2 regions of the Brevundimonas sp. M20 genome follow, and region 1 is predicted to be linked to the other one. Evidence: predicted binding sites of a transcription regulator. Region 1 holds the regulator's gene; the other holds the start of a gene.
The links. Region 1 encodes LexA, which represses DNA repair genes until DNA is damaged. Its sites were predicted from a motif close to ATGTTCNCNANNTGTTCT; they were not measured.
Positions count from the first base shown of each region.

Region 2: the regulator LexA is predicted to act here: its motif matches at 1,992-2,009, upstream of uvrA (excinuclease ABC subunit UvrA).

Region 1 covers NZ_CP041243.1:1,477,308-1,481,941, forward strand. Annotated here, with positions in the region: gene gltX (glutamate--tRNA ligase) at 1-91, opposite strand, end outside; gene FKQ52_RS07055 (ComEC/Rec2 family competence protein) at 246-2,372, shown strand; gene lexA (transcriptional repressor LexA) at 2,366-3,058, opposite strand; gene FKQ52_RS07065 (hypothetical protein) at 3,252-3,683, shown strand; gene trpC (indole-3-glycerol phosphate synthase TrpC) at 3,680-4,471, opposite strand; gene trpD (anthranilate phosphoribosyltransferase) at 4,468-4,634, opposite strand, start outside.
Region 2 covers NZ_CP041243.1:1,663,127-1,667,760, reverse strand. Annotated here, with positions in the region: gene uvrA (excinuclease ABC subunit UvrA) at 1-1,912, opposite strand, end outside; gene FKQ52_RS07950 (hypothetical protein) at 2,115-2,588, shown strand; gene FKQ52_RS07945 (group III truncated hemoglobin) at 2,592-3,071, opposite strand; gene FKQ52_RS07940 (hypothetical protein) at 3,124-3,564, opposite strand; gene FKQ52_RS16640 (hypothetical protein) at 3,692-3,829, shown strand; gene FKQ52_RS07935 (ABC-F family ATP-binding cassette domain-containing protein) at 3,795-4,634, shown strand, end outside.

The DNA.
Region 1 (4,634 bases):
ACAGGTAGTTGAACAGGGCGGTGCGGGCGCCGCCGATGTGCAGGAAACCGGTCGGCGAGGGGGCGAAGCGGGTGACGACGGGGAGGCTCATGCCGGGGTTATAGCGCCGCCCGAGCCTGAGCCTAGCCCTGTCGGCGCGGGAGCGTTTACCGACGCGTCCGGGAAGGTCTTTATCCATAGGTTGTGAAGGTGGAGATTTTGTCGTCATGGTTCTTTCGGGCCATGCGCGGCGGGGGATTTGACGGGTGGCGGCGATCACGCGGGAGACGGTGACGGAGTGGCTGGGTGCGCAGGTCGCGGCCCAGAGCCTGCGCTGGCGTCTGTGGGCGCCGGTGGCGTTCGGCGGGGGCTGCGCGACCTATTTCGCCTTCAGGGCTGAGCCGCCATCATGGCCGCTGCTGCTGTTCGCGGTGGCGGCGTCAGGCGGGTGGCTGGCAGGGCGGCGGCTGCATCTGGCGCGGGCGTGGAGCCTGTGCCTGCTGATGCTGGCCTTTTTCGCGCTGGGACTGGCGGTCGCCAAGCTGAGGACCGATGCGGTGGCGGCGCCCATCGCGCCCGCGCTGGAAGGCCCGACGGTGATCGAGGGCTGGGTGGTCGATGTCGACAGCCCCGGCTCGGCGGGCGCGCGGGCGATCATCGCCCCGGTCCGCATCCGGGGGCTGGCGCCGGAGCAGACGCCGGTGCGCATCCGGGCCACGATCAAGGAGGCGCTGCCGCCCGCGCCCGGGGAGCCGATCCGCCTGTTCGCCATCCTGAACCCGCCGCCCGCGCCGGCCAGCCCCGGCGCCTATGATTTCGGCCGCACGGCCTTCTTCCAGCGGATCGGCGGGGTGGCCTTCAGCCTGGGCGAGACCCGCTCCACGGTCTTGCCCGAGGTCCCATGGCGATTGCGGCTGGTGATGAAGATCAACGCCTTCCGCTTCGATCTGGCGAAGCGGATCGTCGCGCGGCAGGGCGAGCGGGCGGGCGGCGTGGCGGCGGCCATGACCACGGGGCAGGAGGCCTGGCTGGACCCGGCGGAGGTCGATGTGATGCGGGACTCGGGGCTGGCGCACATCCTGTCGATCTCGGGCCTGCACATGGCGGTGGTCGGCGGGTTCGCCTTCTTTCTGGTGCGGCTGCTGGTCGCCCTGTGGCCGTGGCTGGCGCTGCGGGTGTCGGGCAAGAAGGTGGCGGCCTGGGCGGGATTGCTGGCGGTGGGCACCTATCTGGTGGTGTCGGGCGCGCCGCCCCCGGCCGAGCGGGCGGCCATCACCGCCGCCATCGCCTTCCTCGCCGTTCTGCTGGACCGGCAGGCGATCACCATGCACGCGCTGGCGGTGGCGGCCTTTGTGGTGCTGCTGCTTCAGCCCGAGGCGATTGTGACGCCGGGGTTCCAGATGTCGTTCGCGGCTACGGCGGCGCTGGTGGCGCTCGTTGAGGCCTGGCCCCGGCGACCGAAGGAGATTTCGGCCCCGCTGCCCATTCTCGCGGTGCAGAGGACGGGGGCGTGGATCGGGGCGGCGGTGCTGGCCAGTCTGGTGGCGGGCGCGGCGACCGGACCGTTCGCCATGCAGCATTTCAACCGCTCGGCCATGTACGGGCTGGCGGCGAACCTCGCGACAGCGCCGCTGTCAGACTTTCTGATCATGCCCGCGCTGGCGCTGGGTGCCTTGCTGGAGCCTATCGGTCTCGGCGCGCCCTTCCTGTGGCTCGCGGCGAAGGGGATCGAGGTGATGCTGGCCATCGGCGGGTGGACGGCGGGCCTGCCGGGCGCGGTCCGGACCATCGCCAGCGCGCCGGAGATCGTCCTGCCGCTGGCTTTCCTCGGCATCCTGTTCTGCTGCCTGTGGCGCGGGCCGCTGCGGTGGCTGGGCCTGCCGCTGGCCTGTGCGGTGCTGATCTGGCCCAGAACGCCGACGCCGGACCTCTGGATCGGCGACGGCGGCTTGCAGGCGGCGTGGATGCAGGATCGGCAGGCCGTGGTGGCGCGACCCGGCGTGCGGCAGTTCGCAGTCGATGTCTGGACCCGCAGGCGGGGGCTGGAGGCGGTGGAGCGTCCGACTGAGGGCTGGACCTGCGGCCGCTTCTCCTGCGCGCCGGAGACATCAGGACCGGTGGCGCTGTGGTGGGGCAGGCGCGCGCCGACGGCGGAACAGATGGACGGACTATGCCGATCCGCGCCGGTCGTCAGTATACGGACGGTCGTGCGCGAACTGCCGCCGTCCTGCGGCAGAAGGCTGGTTCTCGACGGTCTCGACTACGCCCGGGGCGGCGCGGTGGAGCTGAAACGCGAAGGGCCCGCCGCGGCGAACCGCTGGCGAGCCCGGTGGGTGTCCGACGTGCGCGGGGAGCGGCCGTGGAGCCGCTACGGCGCCGCCGAGGGTCAGTGATAGCGGCGGATCAGGCCGACCAGCTTGCCCTGCACGGCCACCTGATCGGCGCCGTAAATCTTGGTCTCATAGTTGCGGTTGGCGGGCTCCAGGGCGATGGAGGCGCCCTTCTTGCGCAGGCGCTTCAGCGTCGCCTGTTCACCCTCGACCAGAGCGACGACGATCTCGCCCGAGGAGCAGTTCTCGGTCGATTTGATGATGACCATGTCGCCGTTGAGGATGCCGGCCTCGATCATCGAGTCGCCCTCGATCTCGAGCAGATAGTGCTCGCCAGAGCCGAGCATGGCCTCCGGCACCGGATAGCGGGCGGTCTCGTGCTCGATGGCGTCGATGGGGGTGCCCGCGGCGATCTTGCCCATCAGGGACAGTTCACGGGTGTCGTTGGCGGGCTCGGCGGCCTTGGGACGACCACCGCCCTCGATCACGCCGGGCTTGAAGCCGGCATGGCCGCGCGGCGCGCCCGCCGTGGCCTGTTCCGGCAGTTTGGTGACTTCCAGCGCGCGGGCGCGGTGGGCGAGGCGGCGGATGAAGCCGCGCTCCTCCAGCGCCGTGATCAGCCGGTGGATGCCCGACTTGGACGCCAGATCCAGCGCCTCCTTCATCTCGTCGAACGACGGAGACACACCAGTCTCCTGAATCCGTTCGTGGATGAACATGAGCAGTTCGTGCTGTTTGCGCGTGAGCATGCGGCCCTCGAGGCGAATCCGGTTTCCGGAACGCTAGCGGAACAAACCGCAAACGTCCACCAACTGTTCCTGTGGTGTTCCGGTTAAGGTCCGGTTACCACTCATCAGAGGCGTCTGGCGGGGGGGGGGCGACCTGTTGGGCCTTTCGCGCTGAAAAGCTCCGCATTAGGGGAAACGTGGGAGGCGGGAAAACATGGACAGTCATCACATCGCGAAGCTTCAGCGCGTCGTCTTCGAGCGGCTGACCATAGGCGAATCCCGCAAGACTTTGTTCGCCGAGCTGAGCCGCAGGCTGGATGAAACGGCCGCCAACGGCGTGATTCGAGACGCGATCAGGGAAATCGCCGAGCAGACGGCCCAGGGAACCTATGCCGCAGAGGCGAAACGCATCCGCGAGCGCAAGCTGGTCTCGACCGAGATCACCTGGCGAAACATCGGCTTCGTCCTGATGGGCGGCGGGATCGTCTTCACCGCTATCAGCATGTTGGCTGGGCAGCCCGCGCTTGCTCTGGTTCCGGTCGTCGGCGGCTTCCTGATTGTCGTCGTCAACGAGCCGAAGATCAAAACCCGCATTGCGCAGGCGGGTGCGGCGGTGGATCGGCTGCTCGAGGAGAACGAAGCCTAGCCCAGCAACGCCCGCGTCGCCGCTTCCACGTCGTCCTGACGCATCAGGCTTTCGCCGACGAGGATGGCCTGGGCGTGCGCGTCGGAGACTTGCTGGACGTCGTCCGGGGTGAAGATGCCGCTTTCGGCCACCAGCAGCGCCCTCACCGGGCTCAGCATCGCGAGGCGTTCTGTGGTCTCCAGATCGACCTCGAAGGTCCGCAGGGAGCGGTTGTTGATGCCGACCAGATCGCCGCCGAGCTTGCAGGCGCGGGCCATCTCGGCCTCGTCGTGGGTCTCGATCAGGGCGTCCATACCGAAGCGCTCGGCCTCGGCCAGCAGTTCGGCGGCCAGCGTGTCGTCGATCATGGCCAGGATGATCAGGATGCAGTCGGCGCCCAGCGCCCGGCTCTCGGCCACCTGCCACGGGTCCACCAGGAAGTCCTTGCGCAGGCAGGGCAGCGAGACCGCGTCACGGGCGGCGGACAGATAGCTGTCGTCGCCCTGGAAGCTGGGCCCGTCGGTCAGGACGGACAGGCAGGAGGCGCCGCCGCGCCCGTAGGCCTGCGCCAGCGCGGGCGGATTGAAGTCGGCGCGGATCAGGCCCTTGGACGGGCTGGCTTTCTTGATCTCGGCGATCAGGGCCGGGCGGCCGGTGGCTTCGACGCGGGATTCCAGAGCGGCGCGGAAGCCGCGTGGGGCCGAGGCGAGGGCGGCGCGGGCCTCGACGGCGTCCTGCGACAGGGCGGCTTTCCGACCGGTGACGTCCTCGCGCTTGTAGGCGGCGATCCGTTCCAGCACGTCGGTCATGCCGTCTCCTCTTCCTCAATGGGCGTATTGGTGGCCTCGACCAGTTCGGCCAGGGCCTTGGCCGCGCGGCCGTCGTCGATGACGGCGGCGGCCTGAACCGCGCCCTCGGCCAGATCGGCGGCCTTGTCCGCCACCACCAGGGCGGCGGCGGCGTTCAGCAGGA
Region 2 (4,634 bases), 190 kb from region 1:
TGACGTTCTTCAGGTTGTTGCCGGTCGCGCCCGAGACCTTGAGCATCCGCTTGCGATTGATCGGACGGCGGCCTTCCGGCGGCAGCTCGATCTCGCGCTCGCCCGTCAGATACTTGCCCGTCAGCGAGTTGGGATTGGCCATGACCTCGGCGGGCGTGCCCTGGGCGCAGACCTGCCCACCATGGACGCCGGCGGCCGGCCCCATGTCGATGACGTAGTCGGCGGTCAGGATGGCTTCCTCGTCATGCTCGACCACAAGGACCGAGTTGCCGAGGTCGCGCAGCCCCATCAGGCTTTCCAGCAGGCGCGTGTTGTCGCGCTGGTGCAGGCCGATCGATGGCTCATCCAGCACATAGAGCACGCCGGTCAGGCCCGAACCGATCTGGCTGGCCAGACGGATCCGCTGGCTCTCGCCGCCGGACAGGGTGCCCGAACTGCGGGACAGGTTCAGGTAGTCCAGGCCGACGTTGTTCAGGAAGCGCAGCCGGTCGGTTATCTCCTTCAGAATCCGCCGGGCGATCTCCATCTGCTTGTCGGTCAGCTTGCCGTTGAGGCTCTGGAACCACTCGTGGGCGTGCTTGATCGACAGCCATGACACCTCGGCGATGTCCTCGCCGGCGATCTTCACCGCCAGCGCCTCAGGCTTCAGACGCTTGCCGCCACAGGCTTCGCAGGGCGTCTCGGACTGGAACCGGCCCAACTCCTCGCGCACCCAGGCCGAGTCCGTCTCGCGCCAGCGGCGCTCAAGGTTCGGCAACACGCCCTCGAAGGCCTTCAGCGTCTCGTACTTCCGGGCATTGTCGTCATAGACGAACTTGATCTTCTCTCCGCCCGAGCCGTGCAGAATGACGGTCTGGGCCTTGCCCGGCAGTTCCCGCCACGGCTTGTCCATCGAGAAGCCGTAATGGGTCGACAGCGACTGCAAGGTCTGGGTGTAGAGCGGGGAGGGCCCGCGCGACCACGGCGCCACCGCGCCCGCATGCAGGGTCTTGTCGCGATCCGGCACCACCAGATCCGCATCGAACGCCAGCTTCACGCCCAGACCGTCGCACACCGGGCAGGCGCCGAACGGGTTGTTGAACGAGAACAGCCGCGGCTCGATCTCGCTGATGGTGAAGCCCGAAACAGGGCAGGCGAATTTCTCGGAGAAGGTGATCCGGCGTGGGCCGGTCTCGCCTTCCATGGTGTTGGCCCATTCGGCCACGGCGATGCCGTCCGCCAGACCCAGAGCGGTCTGCAGGCTGTCGGCGTAACGGCCCTCCAGCCCCTGTTTGGTGACGATCCGGTCCACGACGATGTCGATGTCGTGCTTGAACTTCTTGTCCAGCGCCGGGGCGTCCTCGATAGCGTAGAACTCGCCGTCGATCTTCACGCGCTGGAAGCCCGCGCGCTGCCACTCGGCCATCTCCTTCTTGTACTCCCCCTTGCGACCGCGCACGACCGGGGCCAGCAGCAGGAGGCGCTCGCCGTCGGCCAGCGCCGTCAGCTTGTCGACCATCATCGAGATGGTCTGGCTCTCGATCGGAAGCCCCGTCGCGGGCGAATAGGGCACACCCACGCGCGCCCACAGCAGACGCATGTAGTCGTGGATTTCCGTGACGGTGCCGACGGTCGAGCGCGGGTTCTTGGAGGTGGTCTTCTGTTCGATCGAGATCGCCGGGGACAGGCCCTCGATCAGGTCCACATCCGGCTTGCCCATCAACTCCAGGAACTGGCGGGCATAGGCGCTCAGGCTCTCGACATAACGGCGCTGGCCCTCGGCGTAGATGGTGTCGAACGCGAGCGAGGATTTGCCCGAGCCCGACAGGCCCGTCATCACCACCAGCTTCTCGCGAGGAATGTCGAGATCGACACCCTTGAGATTGTGCTCGCGGGCGCCGCGGACGCGGATGAAGTTGTGCTTTTCGGTCATGGATTCCGGGAACGCGGGGAGGGCCGGGTAGGGTCCGGCGCGACAGCGCTATATGGGGGATGGTTTGGGGAAATCAGCAAGAACATTATAGGAACCGACAACCGCTTTCGCCAGACTGCTGACAGCAGATGGCAGCAGCCCTTCGGTTGCGCCCCCCGGGACCGCCTGACAGTGTGCCCCTTCGGAAGTGGGGAGAGTTCGAATGTTCAGAGCGGTTCCGGTCATCGCGGCGGTGATGATGTCGGCGGGCGTCGCGGCGTGTGGCCTGCCTGCCGCCACCGCCAGCCCCGAACGGGAAGCGGATGCACGGGCCCTGATGGAGGACCTGATCGCGGACCGTGACGATGTGCTGGTCGGCAAGATGTCGATGCAGGTGAATCCGGCTGACGTCCGCGCCCAACTGCCCTTCATGAAGACCCTGGTTCCCGAAGGCCCGCTGCCTGCCGGGACCGTCGCAGGCTGGCGCGCCAATGCCGGCGCCACCGGTTCGACCTATGAGGTCGCCCAGACCTATCAGTATCCCGACCGCACCCTGACTGTCAGCACTGTGTTCCGGAAAGAGGGGGCGGTCTGGAAAGTGCTCGGTTTCCATATCACCCCCACCATGATGGCCGAGCCGCCGGTCCAGGTCGTCCAACCCGCCCCTGAAGCCGGAATGGCCAAGGGCGCGCAATAGGGCTCAGCCCTGCGGCGTCCAGCGCCGCCGGTAGCGCTCGCCTGGTCCAAGAAGGACGTTGTTGGCGTTGGCCACGCCCAGTTCCAGGCTTTCGGCGATGCGTCGGGCGCGCGTCATGAAGTGGGCGGCGGCCGTCGGCGGGCAGACCTCTCGGGTCGTTTCCTCGAAGAGGGCCAACCAACGGTCGAAATGGCCGGCGTCGATGGGCAGAGGCAGATGCTTCGGCGTCGGCCGCCCTTCATAGACGCCGGTGGACAAGGCGACGGATGACCAGAACAGCTTCATCTGCGCCAGATGCGATCCCCAGTCCTCGACCCGCTCCGCGAAGATCGGGCCGATCAGGGCGTCATCACGGACCCGCGCGTAGAAAGTCTCGACCAGCCGGTCGATCATGGCTTCATCAATACCCGTCGCAGCCCGGATACGATCCGTCGCCGCCTGACGACGCGCGGCGAAGGCTTCAGCGGTGTCGGCATGGGTCATGGGGATGATCTAGGCTTCACCGGCCGATGGAACCAGAGCCCGCGGCGCCGCGTCAGTCCGATGCGATCAGGAAGTCACCGGCATTGAACGTCAGCAGGCAACGCGCATCACCGCCCGCCGCGTCCACGGTGCAGTAATCCACCCCGATCAGATCGCGCTGCACCTTGGCGGTCGAACGGTAGCGCCGCCCCTCATGCTCGAACCCCGTATCCATCCGCTCGCTGTGGGGCCCGAGGGCCTGCCAGAAGGCCGCGGCGATAGGACCGTCGCACGTGAACAGCAGCAGTTCATCGCCGCCGTCGATCACCTGCCGGTAGCTGTTCCGTTCGGCGGCCTGCCGGATGCAGTCGGCATAGAGCCGGGCGTGCGGGCCGGTCGCCTGGGTCTCCAGCGGCGCATGGTTCGGCGGAGGCGGCGGCGCCTCCGGGCCATGAACGCAGGCCGCCGTGGCGAACAGGCCCGCGACAGCGGCGAACCGGATCAGATGACGCATGGACAGTCCTCCCGCGCCCAGCCTTTCACGGCCTCGTCAGAGACGCCAGATGGGAAAGGGCTTGCGTCCGGAACGATCCGCACCCATCCTTTCCCTATCGAGTGAGTTCACTGGAGGCCCGACGATCATGATCAGCACGCTGGAAATCGGTTTCGCCCTTTCCGCTGTCCTGCTGACCGTGCTCGCTTATGCCCTCACTCCCAAGCCGAAACCCGTCCGCATCCGCACTCGTGACGCTCGATCGCGTCGCGGCCCGCACGCCTGACGGCCACACCCTCTTCTCTGATCTGAGCCTCGCTTTCGGGCGGGAGCGCACCGGACTTGTCGGCCGCAACGGCTCCGGCAAGACCACCTTGCTGCGCCTGATCGCCGGTCTGTCCGAACCCATCGAGGGCGCGATCAACCGCGCGGGAAGTGTCGCTTGGCTGGCGCAGCGGGCCGAACCGGCGCCCGGCGAGACCCTGGCCGACACCCTCGGTGTCGTCGGGCCCTTGTCGATCATCGCGCGCGTGCTGGCGGGTGAGGGGACTGCCGAAGACCTCGACGCCGCCGACTGGACTCTGGAGGAGCGGATCGCGAATGCACTGTCCGAAGTCGGGCTCGACTCGCCGGACCTGTCCCGCCCCACGTCGTCGCTCAGCGGCGGAGAGCAGATCCGACTGAGAATGGCCGTCCTGCTGCTTGATCGGCCGGACCTGCTGCTGCTCGACGAGCCGACCAATCATATGGACAGGGAAGGACGCGAACGGATCGCCGACCTGCTGACCCGCTGGCCGGGCGGCGTCGTGGTCGTCAGCCATGACCGCACGTTGCTGCGGCATATGGACAGGATTGTCGAACTGTCCGGCCTCGGCCTGACGACCTATGGCGGCGGTTACGATCTCTACGCCGAACGAAAGGCCGCGGAGCGGGCGAGCGCCGAGCGCGATCTGGACCTCGCCGAAAGCGAGGTTGGTCGTGTCGCGCGAGAAAGTCGGAAGGCCGTCGAGAAGAAGGCCCGGCGTGATCGCGCCGGGCGGGCCTTCGCAATGAAAAAGTCCGAACCGGCCATCCTGCTGGGCGCCATGGCC